DNA from 3 places in the Priestia sp. JSM ZJ58 genome. Region 2 is predicted to be linked to each of the others. Evidence: riboswitches for the same ligand, from Rfam matches in the RefSeq annotation. Region 2 holds a riboswitch; each other region holds the start of a gene.
What was found. A riboswitch is a leader RNA that binds a small molecule or an ion and turns the genes downstream of it on or off. The one in region 2 is predicted to bind thiamine pyrophosphate.
Positions count from the first base shown of each region.

Region 1 (4,250 bases), on a different contig from region 2:
CCGTTTCAATTTCATCTCCGACAGTGACGGTCTTACCGTTAATAATTAGATTCAATGAACTCCCTCCATTGCTCTCGTTAGCTGAAATGATGTAAAGAATGAATGATTTGGCTTTTTCCCTAACAAAGCATCAGCCATAATTTTTCCAGTTGCAGCGCTTAATAAAATACCGTTTCGGTAGTGGCCAAAAGCCATGTGCAGATTCGCTATTTCAGGGTGCTCTCCTAAATAAGGCCAGCCATCATTTGTTTGTGGACGAAGACCAGCCCATGCTTTTTCAAATGTGGCTTCTTTAATGGCCGGCAGAAGCGCAGAAGCTTTATTCAGCAAAAATTGAATACCTTGTGCAGAAACGGTCTTAGTAAAATCATGCTGCAGCTTAGTTGCCCCGATTACGATTCTTCCACCAGTCTTAGGGACTAAGTAAAAACCTTCATCTAAAAAAATCGTTTTAGAAAGCAGGGGCTTATAACTTTGCAGAGCAATACACTCTCCTTTTACAGGAAACACCTCGCCTAAATGTTCAGAAGAAATAAAGCGTTTAGCCCATGAGCCTGCTGCAATCACTACTTTTTCTCCATAAAAAGAGCCTTTGGACGTCTGTACCCCTTTTACTGTTTCATTTTCCATAATCAGAGAGTGAACGTCACAGTATTCGAATACATCTGCTCCGTGATACAAGGCTCCATGAGCAAGAGCTTGTGTTAACTTAGCCGGAGCTAGCTGGCCGTCTCCCGGTATTGTAATGGCTCCGTATATGTCTGGAGAGAGCCCGGGTTCTAACAAACGCGCTTCTTTTACATCGATCCATCTTACATCTTTGTCCCACCGGTGGTGCTGAGCGGCTTTTTTCTTTAATACGTGTGCATCTTCTTCTGTTACAGCGACTTTTAATAAGCCTTTTTGAATGAGCTCTACGTCGATAGCCGTTTTTTCTTTTAGTTCCTTCACCAGTTCAGGAAACATGCTTCTGCTCTTAATAGCAAGGTCTAAAAGAGGACCTTCTTCATCAATTTCAGCTTGAGCACCTAAAATACCAGCGGCTGCACTTGAAGCTTCACAACCAACTTGATTGCGTTCAAGAATAGCTACTGACGCTCCTTGTTTTGACAAATGATAAGCGATAGAAGAGCTGATTATACCTCCTCCGATTAACAGTACATCATAATGCTGCTTCATTTTCTCCACCTCCAGATGTCCATATATGAGAATATTGTTTAATCGCTTTCAGGGGATCTTGCGCAAGCATGACACCAGACATCACGGCTATACCGTGTGCTCCTGTTTGAAGTACCTCTTTGGCATTTACAGGTGTAATTCCTCCAATGGCAATAACCGGTATCTGCACAGCGTCTACTACTTCTTTTAGTGCCGCTATCCCTCGACTTTTTAATTCTTTTTTTGAATGTGTTGAATAAATATGTCCGTATAAAATGTAGTGAGCACCATCTTTTTCAGCTTCTAAAGCCTCTTCCACAGAGTGAACTGACTTTCCAACAATAAGAGAAGGAAATGCGTCTATAACAAACGAAACGTCTAAACTATGATAGGCAAGCTGTACACCTTTTGCTTTTAAAGCATGCGCTACATCAACTCGGTCATTCACAATAATTTTAGAGCGACAAAATGGTAGGCTTTCTAGTAAACATTGAATCTGCTTTGCCGTTTTCTTTTTTTCTCTAATATGAATGGCGCCCGCAAAAGGCGCGATAGCCGTTAAAATTTTTTGAAGCTCTTCGATTGGCTGCTTATCTGTTGTAATGACATGAAATTTAGGAATATCCACATGATCGAAACCTTTCCATTCAGAATAAAGAGAAATTTCAATCACTTCATCTTGTGCAGAGGGCTTTATTACATACAAAAAACCACTCTACAACGTAGAGTGGTTAGCATGCATCGTTATGTAAACATGATCGCCACTTCCCTACGCTGGTCCAAACCAGATCAGGTTCAAAGGGTCCGAAATACATCCGTCTCAGCTTCAAAAAGCTCCCCTAGTGATTGCTATTTATTGATTTTGTTTTTGCACTTAAAATTATAACACAACTAGATGTAAATACAATATCTCTTTATGCTCTTACGGCTCTCTTCCTTTTATAGATGTATCTTTTAAGCTTCTTTACTAAGAGGCCCGGCGCACCGAATCATTCTGCTTTTTATATAGTTAGTAATCGGTATAGTCGTCAAATTCTTCTTTGTCTTTTTCCTTTTTCCGATCCCATATAAACAGCAGGAGTAACATAATAAAAGTTAGAATATAAAAACCGTAAAAAATAAATGCCGCCACAACATTTATAAATAAAAATAAAAAACCAATGATCTGACCTGCAACAGCTACAATCAACAAAATGTATTTCCAAACTTCTGCTTTTCTATCCATTCTCTACTTCTCCGTCTTTTTGTTTTTCCCTACTAGAAACGTTCTCTTTACTTATAATAAAAACGTTCCTGCCAGTAAACCGACTGTAAATAAACCAACTGTTCCAAATGCTGAAATCCCCACGTACGCCAACATTTTCCGATAAGATTTTTCCCGAATTAACTGTACGGTTTCCACACTAAACGTTGAAAAAGTGGTAAAGGCACCAAAAAACCCAATGCCAATCATTAAAAATATTGAATCATCATAAGCATGACTCGGAACCTTTCCATAATAACTACCGTAAAAAAGACCAAGCCCAAACGCACCGAGCAAGTTTACAAACAGCATTGAGACTGGAAAAGGAGGGTTTGAAACTGTTTTTGTAACTTTTAAACCCAAAAGATAACGGCATATTCCTCCAGCTGCCCCGCCAAGTGCCAAGCTCACTATGCTCATTTACTTCACCTCATGTACTTTCACTAAATTTTTCCCTGCCGCTTCACCGCATAGATAGCCTGCTAAAGCAAGAAGGATTCCACCTACTAAAGAGACAATGACATAAATGGCTCCCCAAAATAAATGGTGCTGAGTGAGAGAAATGACGTCTCCTGCAAAGGTTGAATACGTTGTAAAACCGCCGCACACGCCAACTCCTAGTCCAAGCTTTATCCATTCTTTTGGCTTTTTCCACGCAAAAAATCCTGTTAATAGGCCTAGTATGAAGCTTCCTAATAGGTTTTCAATTACCGTTCCTATTGGATAGCCCGTATATAATAAGGAAAGATTTAGCAAATAACGCGCATATGTACCAGCGATAGCACCAAAGGCAATTGAGATTAAGTTTATGGCTTTCATCATATCGCTCCGTTTCATAAATTCTTCTTTAAGTGTACCATAAGGAATTTATTTCTACCTTAACATTTAACTATATGTTTATTGCACCAAAAGTCATGAAAAAATGAAAGAGAAAATCGTCGCATGAAACTTCCTTTTTACTCCTCAAATATCCCTTAAAAATCCACTTAATCCAAATTTTAAAATCTTTCTGTATCCTTATGACAAACCGTGTATAGAAGGTATATTTCCCTTATTTTAAGTCACATTAATCGTATAAGTTTTTTTTGTTGACTTTTGCTGTGTTCTTGTTTAGTATCACAGAGTATCATTTCCTATCAGAATACTAGGGGGTTTAGAAAATGAAGAAATTTGCTGCACTTTTGTCGCTACTATTAGCTTTCACAGTTGTGCTTGCCGCATGCGGTTCTAGCTCAAAAAATGAAGCAAACAATGGAGACAATAAATCTTCACAAGAGGATTTATATAATAAAGTGAAAAAAGATGGCGTATTAACAATTGGAACTGAAGGTACATACCCTCCGTTCACTTTTCATGATGACAAACAAAAGCTAACTGGGTTTGATGTAGAATTGGCTCAAGAAGTAGCTAAACGTCTTGGCGTAAAAGCTGAGTTCAAAGAAACACAGTGGGATGGCATGTTTGCCGGATTAGATGCTAAACGCTTTGACATGATTGCTAATGAAGTGGGTATTCGTGAAGATCGTCAAAAGAAATACGATTTCTCTGACCCATACATCCAGTCAGGCGCCGTATTAATTGTTCGTAAAGACGAAAAAGATATCAAATCATTTAAAGATTTAAAAGGAAAAAAATCAGCACAGTCATTAACAAGTAACTACAAAGACATGGCTCAATCTTATGGTGCAAACATTACGAGTGCTGAAGGTTTTGCTCAAGCAGTAGAACTAATGAGCGCAAACCGTGTTGATGCTACAATCAACGATAAATTATCGTTCCTTGACTATAAGAAAAAGCACCCTAACGCACCTATCAAAATCGCGGATGAAAAATCCGATGGTGCTGCAAG
Region 1 covers NZ_JBISEM010000005.1:61,820-66,069, forward strand. Annotated here, with positions in the region: gene thiS (sulfur carrier protein ThiS) at 1-55, opposite strand, end outside; gene thiO (glycine oxidase ThiO) at 52-1,179, opposite strand; gene ACH6EI_RS25180 (thiamine phosphate synthase) at 1,163-1,786, opposite strand; TPP riboswitch at 1,908-2,009, opposite strand; gene ACH6EI_RS25185 (hypothetical protein) at 2,168-2,383, opposite strand; gene crcB (fluoride efflux transporter CrcB) at 2,435-2,821, opposite strand; gene ACH6EI_RS25195 (fluoride efflux transporter FluC) at 2,822-3,220, opposite strand; gene ACH6EI_RS25200 (amino acid ABC transporter substrate-binding protein) at 3,562-4,250, shown strand, end outside.
Region 1: linked by a shared signal. The riboswitch ahead of ACH6EI_RS25180 (thiamine phosphate synthase) and the one ahead of thiM (hydroxyethylthiazole kinase) in region 2 are both predicted to bind thiamine pyrophosphate.

Region 2 (4,250 bases):
AAGTGAACAAACCAAAAGAAAAGTGGCAGATGCCGCTAAAGCATTGTTTTCTCAAAAAGGCTATAAAGCTACATCTATTGAGGAAATTGTAGAAGCTACGGGAAGCAGTAAAGGGAATATTTATTATCACTTTAAAAGTAAAGAAGGGCTTTTTCTTTATTTAATAGACGAATGGGATCTTGAGTGGGAACGAAACTGGAAAGAAAGAGAGTCTCTTTACAAAACAACAAGAGATAAGCTTTTTGGAATAGCGGAGCAAATCATTTTAGATGATTTGAATCATCCTCTTACGAAAGCTGCGGATGAGTTTTTTAACAACGAGGAGAAGGGCAGCGACATCGAAGAGCGAATTGATGAGATGGTGAAACGACACGTGGAGTTTAACCGGGAACTTTTGCAACAGGGCATCGATGAAGGCGAGTTTTCTCATAAAAATGCAGAGCAGCTTGCAGTAATTTTAGAAGGGTTGTTTGTTGGAATGAGCCGCATGTCTCGAAAAACGAGTACGGAAAATGCCCTGCAGCTTTACCATTCAGCAATCGATGTATTTTTAAACGGAATTATAGCAAGGTCTTCTTAAATAAGCGGGGATGCTTATTGCGGCAATGAGTAATCCCTCATTATTTTGTATTTTTATAGACCGAACGTTCAGTATTTTTGTAATCAGGAGGTTTATATGTCATTATTGTTAAGAAATCGAGCGGCGATTTTGCTGCTCATGCTAAATATTTTTATTATCTTTACGGGAATCGGTCTCGTTATTCCAATTATGCCAACCTATATGACGGAGCTTCATATCAACGGCAGCGTGATGGGGCTTTTAGTAGCGGTGTTTTCACTAACTCAATTCCTGTTTTCGCCTTTAGCGGGGCGATTATCAGATTCGTTAGGGAGAAAGAAAATTATTGTAGCGGGAATGATTGTTTTTGCCCTGTCTGAATGGTTCTTTGGTTCAGTGAGTACACCTCTTTTATTATTTGTATCCAGAATGCTAGGTGGGGTCGGGGCCGCGCTTATTATGCCTGCTGTTATGGCCTATACAGCGGACGTGACGTCTGCTAAAGAACGCGCTAAAGGAATGGGCTATGTGACGGCAGCGATTACAACAGGATTTATTATCGGGCCCGGTATTGGAGGCTTTTTAGCTGAATACGGCATGCGCGTGCCATTTTACATGGCCGCAGTAGCAGGAGGCTTGGCTGCAGTGATTACGCTTTTTGTTTTGCCGGAGTCTCGTCCTGTACAAGGTCATGCTGTTTCAAACAATGAGAATCCAAAAGAAGATCGGCTGCTACTGCAGCTTATGAATTCCTACAAAGAACCTTATTTTTTAAGTTTAATTATCGTTTTTGTGACATCGTTTGGATTATCCAATTATGAAACGATCTTTTCACTATTTGTTGATCATAAATTTAGCTTTACGCCAAAAGATATTGCGTTTGTTATTACGTTTGGCTCTATTGCAGGGGCTGTTGTGCAGGTTACGATTTTTGGCTGGATTTTAAATAAATTCGGTGAAAAAAGAGTGATTTCGTTTTGCTTGATGATGACGGGACTTTTTATTTTACTTACACTATTTGTGCACACGTACTGGCTTATTATTGTTGTGACATTTATCGTCTTTTTAGCAACAGATATTTTACGTCCGGCAATCAGCACGCAAATGTCGATGATGGCACAAGACGACCAAGGGTATGTAGCCGGACTAAATTCTGCTTATACAAGTCTTGGTAATATTATTGGACCTGTTGTAGCAGGCTTTCTTTTTGATATAAACATTAATTACCCGTACGTATCAGCTGCACTTGTACTGCTGCTTTGTTTTCTTTTATCTTTAAGAGCAGGAAAGGACCGAAAAACAGCTGTGAGAAATCAAGCGATTCAAGAAAAATGATAGAATTTTTAGGGGATAGAAGACCTCCAGTAGTTTACTGGAGGTCTTTTAATGATGCTTTTAGTAAAGCTGTAAGATTTACAACACCACTCAGCCTATAGCGAAGCTTTATTTTATGGGCAAAACAGTGAAATGGTTGCAAATAAAAAAGGTTAATAGTAAACTTTAAACGTAACAAGAATAGTATGGGAGCTTGCGCGGGGCAGGCTGAGAGTACAGGGGCGCCTGTTGACCATTTGAACCTGTTGGATAATGCCAGCGCAGGGAATGTGAGTACATACCAAAGCACTTTGCGCATGCAAGGTGCTTTTTTGTCTTTTTTTTGCAGTGTTAAAACTAAATGAAAAGAGTGAGAGAACATGGATATTAGTAAAATTTCAGCTCAATTAGAAAAAGTAAGAGATACAAGTCCGCTTGTTCATAATATTACGAATGTTGTGGTAACCAATTTTACAGCAAATGGACTGCTTGCCCTAGGAGCGTCACCTGTTATGGCTTATGCGAAGGAAGAAGTGGCTGATATGGCTCGAATCGCCGGAGCGCTTGTCTTAAATATGGGTACACTGACGGCTCAAGAAGTAGAAGCGATGAGAATAGCAGGAAAATCAGCAAATGAAAACGGCGTGCCGGTTATTTTCGATCCTGTAGGAGCCGGAGCAACACCGTTTCGTACAGAAGTGGCATGTCAGCTTGTAGAAGAATTAAATATTGCCGTTATTCGCGGTAACGCTGCTGAAGTTGCGAATGTAGTAGGCGAGTCATGGCTCATTAAAGGCGTTGATTCATTAGAAGGGCAAGGAGACGTCATTGAACTTGCTGAGAAAGCAGCGAACAAATTAGATACAGTGATTGTTATTACGGGGAAACAAGATGTGATCACCGATGGAAACACAACGTATACAGTAGACAACGGTCACCCGTTATTTACGAAGGTGACGGGTACTGGATGTCTGCTGACATCAATTATAGGAGCTTTCGCGGCTGTAGAAAAAGAATATGTCGAGGCAAGCGTTGCTGCTTTAAGTTTTTACGGAGTGGCAGGTGAAATCGCCGCAGCGAAAAAAGGTGAAGAAGGGCCGGGGAGCTTTCAAATTGAGCTGTTAAATCAGCTTCATCTTTTATCTGGACAGGATATTGAATCATATGCAAGAGTACATCAACGTTAAAAGGAGCGGGAAAATGACAAACGAAGAAATTAAAAAGCTGCTGAAAGTTTATTTTATAATGGGCAGCAATAACTGTACAAAAAATCCGAAAGAAGTATTAAAAGAAGCAATTGAAGGCGGCGTTACCGTGTTTCAATTTCGTGAAAAAGGCGAAGGTGCACTAAAAGGAGAAGCGAAATATCAGCTGGCGAAAGAACTTCAGCAAATTTGTCAGCAGCACAGCGTTCCTTTTGTTGTGAATGATGATCTTGACTTAGCGATCCGTTTACAAGCAGATGGCGTTCATATTGGACAAGAAGATGAAAAAGCTCATATTGTTCGAGAAAAAATAGGAAAAGGAATTGTGGGCGTCTCTGTTCATAATGTACAAGAGCTGCAGCAAGCCATAAAAGACGGGGCGGATTATGTAGGAATGGGACCTGTTTTTCCTACTTCTACAAAAAAAGACGCAAAAGCAGTGCAAGGTACAAAATTAATTGAAGAAGTGCGAAACCAGAATATTGACTTTCCAATTGTAGGAATCGGTGGCATCACGCCTGAAAATGCCAAACAAGTAGTAGAAGCAGGTGCAGATGGTGTTTCTATTATTACCGCGATTAGCTTAGCAGCGTCTCCAAAAGAAAAAGCAGCTCAATTGAAAGAAGCGGTAGGAAAATAAAAAAAGCGCACAGTGTGCGCTTTTTTATTATAGCTGAACGGTTTGAGGAGTTTCTTCGCCTTCATTCATAAAGCGAATTTCGTTTGGTGTAATTTCCAGAACAACATACTCAGGGTCATTTGGACCGTCAAACCATTCTTTCATGTGATCGTTCCATATACGTCCTTTTAATTGATCACCGGTACGAAGAACAGCTGTTCCGGATAATTCTAAGTATTGATCGCCATATCCTTCGCCGCTGTAGCCTAATAGTACGTGCACGTTCGGATTGGCTTCGATTTCTTCTGCCTTATGTGTATTGATATTTGTTGGTGTGTAAAGAGCGATACCATCTTCATCGCTGAAAAATGTCATATAGCGAGAGTGGGGTTTGTTGTTTACCACTGTGGCTAATGTTCCTACACGATTTCCTTCTAATACTTCATTTACTTTTTTAGCAATTTTTTGTTCATTCATTTTATCCATCTCCTTTATTACTTTTTATGTTCCTCAATCGAAGATAAATAAAACATACATGTCTAAAAAAAATATA
Region 2 covers NZ_JBISEM010000001.1:2,632,860-2,637,109, reverse strand. Annotated here, with positions in the region: gene ACH6EI_RS13925 (TetR/AcrR family transcriptional regulator) at 1-580, shown strand, start outside; gene ACH6EI_RS13920 (MFS transporter) at 677-1,894, shown strand; TPP riboswitch at 2,070-2,178, shown strand; gene thiM (hydroxyethylthiazole kinase) at 2,254-3,060, shown strand; gene thiE (thiamine phosphate synthase) at 3,074-3,718, shown strand; gene ACH6EI_RS13905 (pyridoxamine 5'-phosphate oxidase family protein) at 3,746-4,174, opposite strand.

Region 3 (4,250 bases), on a different contig from region 2:
AGCGTGGCTTTTTTAATTGAAAAAATTTTAGTTTACAAAATAACAAAAAGGGAATTGTATTTATTTATTGATGTGATAGGATAAAAAAAGCATGTAAATCCATTCACTACGAATGAAAGCAGTGGACATATACATATAGATAATAATAAATGGTTTGGGGAGTCAAAGAAGGTGATGTTGAAGTGAATGTAAGCATCAGGTCAATTGTTAAAAAAGTCATGTTCATTCTATTTATTGCGTACGGGGCAGTGGTCATTTATGCTACGCTCATACGGGAAAACGAACATGTTTACGGAAAAGCAATGAACTTGGATTTATTTAGTACGATCCGTCTGATGTGGGATAGCGGTAATATAATGCTCACTCTGACAAATATACTGGGAAATATCGTAATGTTTGCGCCGCTTGGAATGTTTATTCCGTTGTTTATGAAGTGGTTTGACGGTTTTATTCAAGTCTTTACGACTGGTTTCTTAATCAGTTTTCTGATTGAAATTTTACAGTACAAGCTAACGGAACGAGTATTTGATATTGATGATATCTTTTTGAATACGCTAGGTACATTTATAGGCTGGGTTATTATTAAAATACTATATTGGATCAAGAACGTGCTGAAAGCACGTTTCAAAAAAAGATGAAAGGACTTCTTTACGAAGTCCTTTTTGCATCTTGTTGATAGAAACACTTAATGCAGCGTCTTACGGAAGAATGTGAGGATTCAACGATAATATGCTGACAATTTTGCTGAACAAATAATAACTTTCCTTCAAGCTGCTTAATTTGTTTTTTTAGCTGTTCTACTTCATTATTGATAGATATTTGAACCACTGTTAACAAACTCTTTAGCTTTTTCTTTCATTCCTTCTTTTCTTACTTCGTTTACATCTTTTTCATTTTCTTGAGCCATGTTACGAATATCTTGAGAAATACGCATCGAACAGAATTTAGGTCCACACATTGAACAGAAATGGGCTGTTTTAGCACCTTCAGCGGGAAGTGTTTCATCGTGATATTCTTTTGCGCGCTCTGGATCTAGTGACAGGTTAAATTGATCATTCCATCTAAATTCAAATCTTGCTTTAGACAGAGCATTATCGCGTTTTTGTGCTCCTGGATGGCCTTTTGCTAGGTCAGCAGCATGCGCAGCAATTTTATAGGTGATAACGCCTTCGCGAACGTCTTCTTTATTCGGGAGTCCTAAATGTTCTTTTGGCGTTACGTAGCAAAGCATAGCTGTCCCAAACCAGCCAATCATTGCAGCACCAATACCTGATGTAATATGGTCATAGCCTGGAGCGATGTCGGTTGTAAGCGGTCCAAGAGTATAGAAGGGAGCTTCCTGGCATATTTCCATTTGTTTATCTACGTTTTCTTTGATGAGATGCATTGGAACATGTCCAGGACCTTCAATCATAACTTGAACATCGTGTTTCCAAGCAATTTTAGTTAATTCACCAAGCGTTTCTAATTCACCGAACTGTGCCTCATCATTAGCATCTGCAATGGAACCAGGACGTAGCCCATCGCCAAGCGAAATAGCAATATCGTATGCTTTACAGATTTCACAGATTTCTTCAAAGCGAGTATATAAAAAGTTCTCTTCATGATGAGCTAAACACCACTGCGCCAAGATGGATCCTCCGCGTGAAACAATACCTGTCGTACGTTTCGCTGTCAGAGGAATATAACGTAAAAGAACACCTGCGTGAATAGTAAAGTAATCAACACCTTGTTCTGCTTGTTCAATTAATGTATCGCGGTATGCTTCCCACGTTAGATCTTCTGCTACGCCTTTTACTTTTTCAAGCGCTTGGTAAATAGGAACGGTCCCTACAGGAACAGGCGAGTTGCGGATAATCCATTCGCGTGTTGTGTGGATATCCTTTCCTGTTGATAGATCCATAATTGTATCGGCTCCCCAACGCGTTGCCCATGTCATTTTTTCTACTTCATCTTCAATAGCTGAACGAATAGCTGAATTTCCGATATTAGCATTAATTTTCACATGGAATTTGCGGCCGATAATCATCGGTTCGCTCTCAGGGTGATTGATATTATTAGGGATAATCGCACGTCCTCTTGCTACTTCTTCACGCACAATTTCAGGATTCATCTGTTCACGAATAGCGATAAATTCCATTTCGGGCGTGATGACTCCTTTTTTCGCATAGTGCATTTGCGTTACATTTTGATTTTTTTTCGCGCGCAAAGGTAAACGTTTAGTGATAAAGCGCTCGTACTGATCTCTTGGATCACCGTCATAATAACCGTTATCCTGTGGCTGAACCGTACGGCCTTGATATGTTTCTACATCGTTTCGTTCTGCAATCCACTTTTCGCGCAGAGCCGGTAATCCTTTTTGTAAATTAATTTCATAAGAGGGATCTGTATAAACACCGCTCGTGTCGTATACACGTACGGGACTATTTTCTTCTTCACCAAAAGACCCTGTAGTAGGAGACTGATGAATTTCACGCATAGGTACTTTAAGGTCTTGTCTGGATCCTTGGACATATACTTTGTGACTGTTTGGAAAAGGCTTTTTCATAGAAACTGATACATTTTGTTTTGACATTACATATTCCTCCGGTTTCGCATAAAGTGTAGCTATACCGAACCATAAAAAATCGGGTTCTGTGATAGACAGAACCCGATGGAATAGGCAAAAAAAGAATAAAACTATACTATTCTTCTCAAGACTACTTCCCTCCGCTGGTATAACCCAAATCAGGTTCAAAGGGTTAAAGAGTTTTATTGCACTCTTCTCTCAGTCTGAGCTATCAGACACCCCTAGTAGAAATAACATTCAAATTATTCAATTTACGGCTTAAGTTTACCATCATTCGGTAAAAAATCAACCCTTAAATAAAAAAAGCTAGACAATTAGCGTTGTCTAGCAGCATCGATTGCAATCACAATAGCTGTAATAATATGCATGATAAATCCCAAAAATGGAATCCAAGCAACCAGTGAGGTAACAAGCCCTAGTATGTTTCCATAAGCAGATAACCCTCGTCTATTAGCTAAAATGAGTGTGATAGCATGAAGAATAAATCCAATAAAAAGAGGAGTATAGCTAAAGCCCATAACAATCCCCGCGCCAATTAAAGGAATTCCCAGCAAGGCTTCATACCCAGCAGTGACCCATTTCATTGTACGTACATTTCCATTCATAGTAAAAAGCCTCCTAAAAAAGATACTACTATATACGAGAAAAGAGAGAAAAAAGTTTCAAATTACTTAGGGGATATGTCGTATAATTCAGCCCTATTGGATTAAAATGATAGATGACAGTAAAGGGGGATGGAAAAAACATAATGATTTAGTCATTTTTTCACACTAAAGAAAAATAGTCTAGATGATTCATTTTTAGCTAAGGAACCAGAATTTATACTGAACATAGTGACTGCTTTTTAAAATAAATAAAAGCTGATATCGTGTTTTTTGGTTGTAGCATGTAAGCTTTTTATTACAAATTATTAAAGATTCTTATCTTTTTGCAAATACACATTGTATTTCATAGTTTTAACAATTATGATAAAAAAGCAAGTGTCAAAATAGGAAAATAGTTGAGCATGTAAAACGAAGCGATAAGCTTATTAATTTGAAAGAAAGGCAAGGTACATAGCTTTATGTGGGAAATTATTGTAGCAATCATTTTAGGGATTGTAGAAGGTTTAACAGAGTTTGCTCCTGTTTCGTCAACTGGGCATATGATTATTGTGGATGACCTGTGGTTAAATTCAAAAGAATTATTTTCATCTCCAGTAGCTAATACATTTAAGATTGTTATTCAGCTAGGGTCGATCTTAGCAGTAGTTGTTATTTTTAAAGATCGTTTTATTAATTTATTAGGATTGGGAAAAAAACCAGCTGCTGCAATTGGACCGACAAATCGCTTAAATTTAATGCAGGTAATTGTTGGTTTGTTACCCGCAGGAGTGTTAGGACTTTTGTTTGATGATTACATTGATGAACATTTGTTTTCTTTAAATACGGTGCTAATTGGCTTAGTGGTCGGAGCTGTATTAATGATTCTAGCAGATTTGTTTGGACCTAAACGTCCGCGTGTAGAGACGGTGGACCAAATGTCTTATGGACAAGCACTAGGTATAGGACTGTTTCAATGTATTGCTCTTTGGCCAGGTTTTTCTCGTTCAGGCTCAACGATTTCAGGAGGGGTTCTTCTTGGAATGAGCCATAAGGCAGCCGCAGATTTTACATTTATTATGGCAGTGCCAATTATGGCA
Region 3 covers NZ_JBISEM010000010.1:15,428-19,677, forward strand. Annotated here, with positions in the region: gene ACH6EI_RS26925 (VanZ family protein) at 183-638, shown strand; gene thiC (phosphomethylpyrimidine synthase ThiC) at 806-2,575, opposite strand; TPP riboswitch at 2,688-2,802, opposite strand; gene ACH6EI_RS26935 (hypothetical protein) at 2,884-3,174, opposite strand; gene ACH6EI_RS26940 (undecaprenyl-diphosphate phosphatase) at 3,633-4,250, shown strand, end outside.
Region 3: linked by a shared signal. The riboswitch ahead of thiC (phosphomethylpyrimidine synthase ThiC) and the one ahead of thiM (hydroxyethylthiazole kinase) in region 2 are both predicted to bind thiamine pyrophosphate.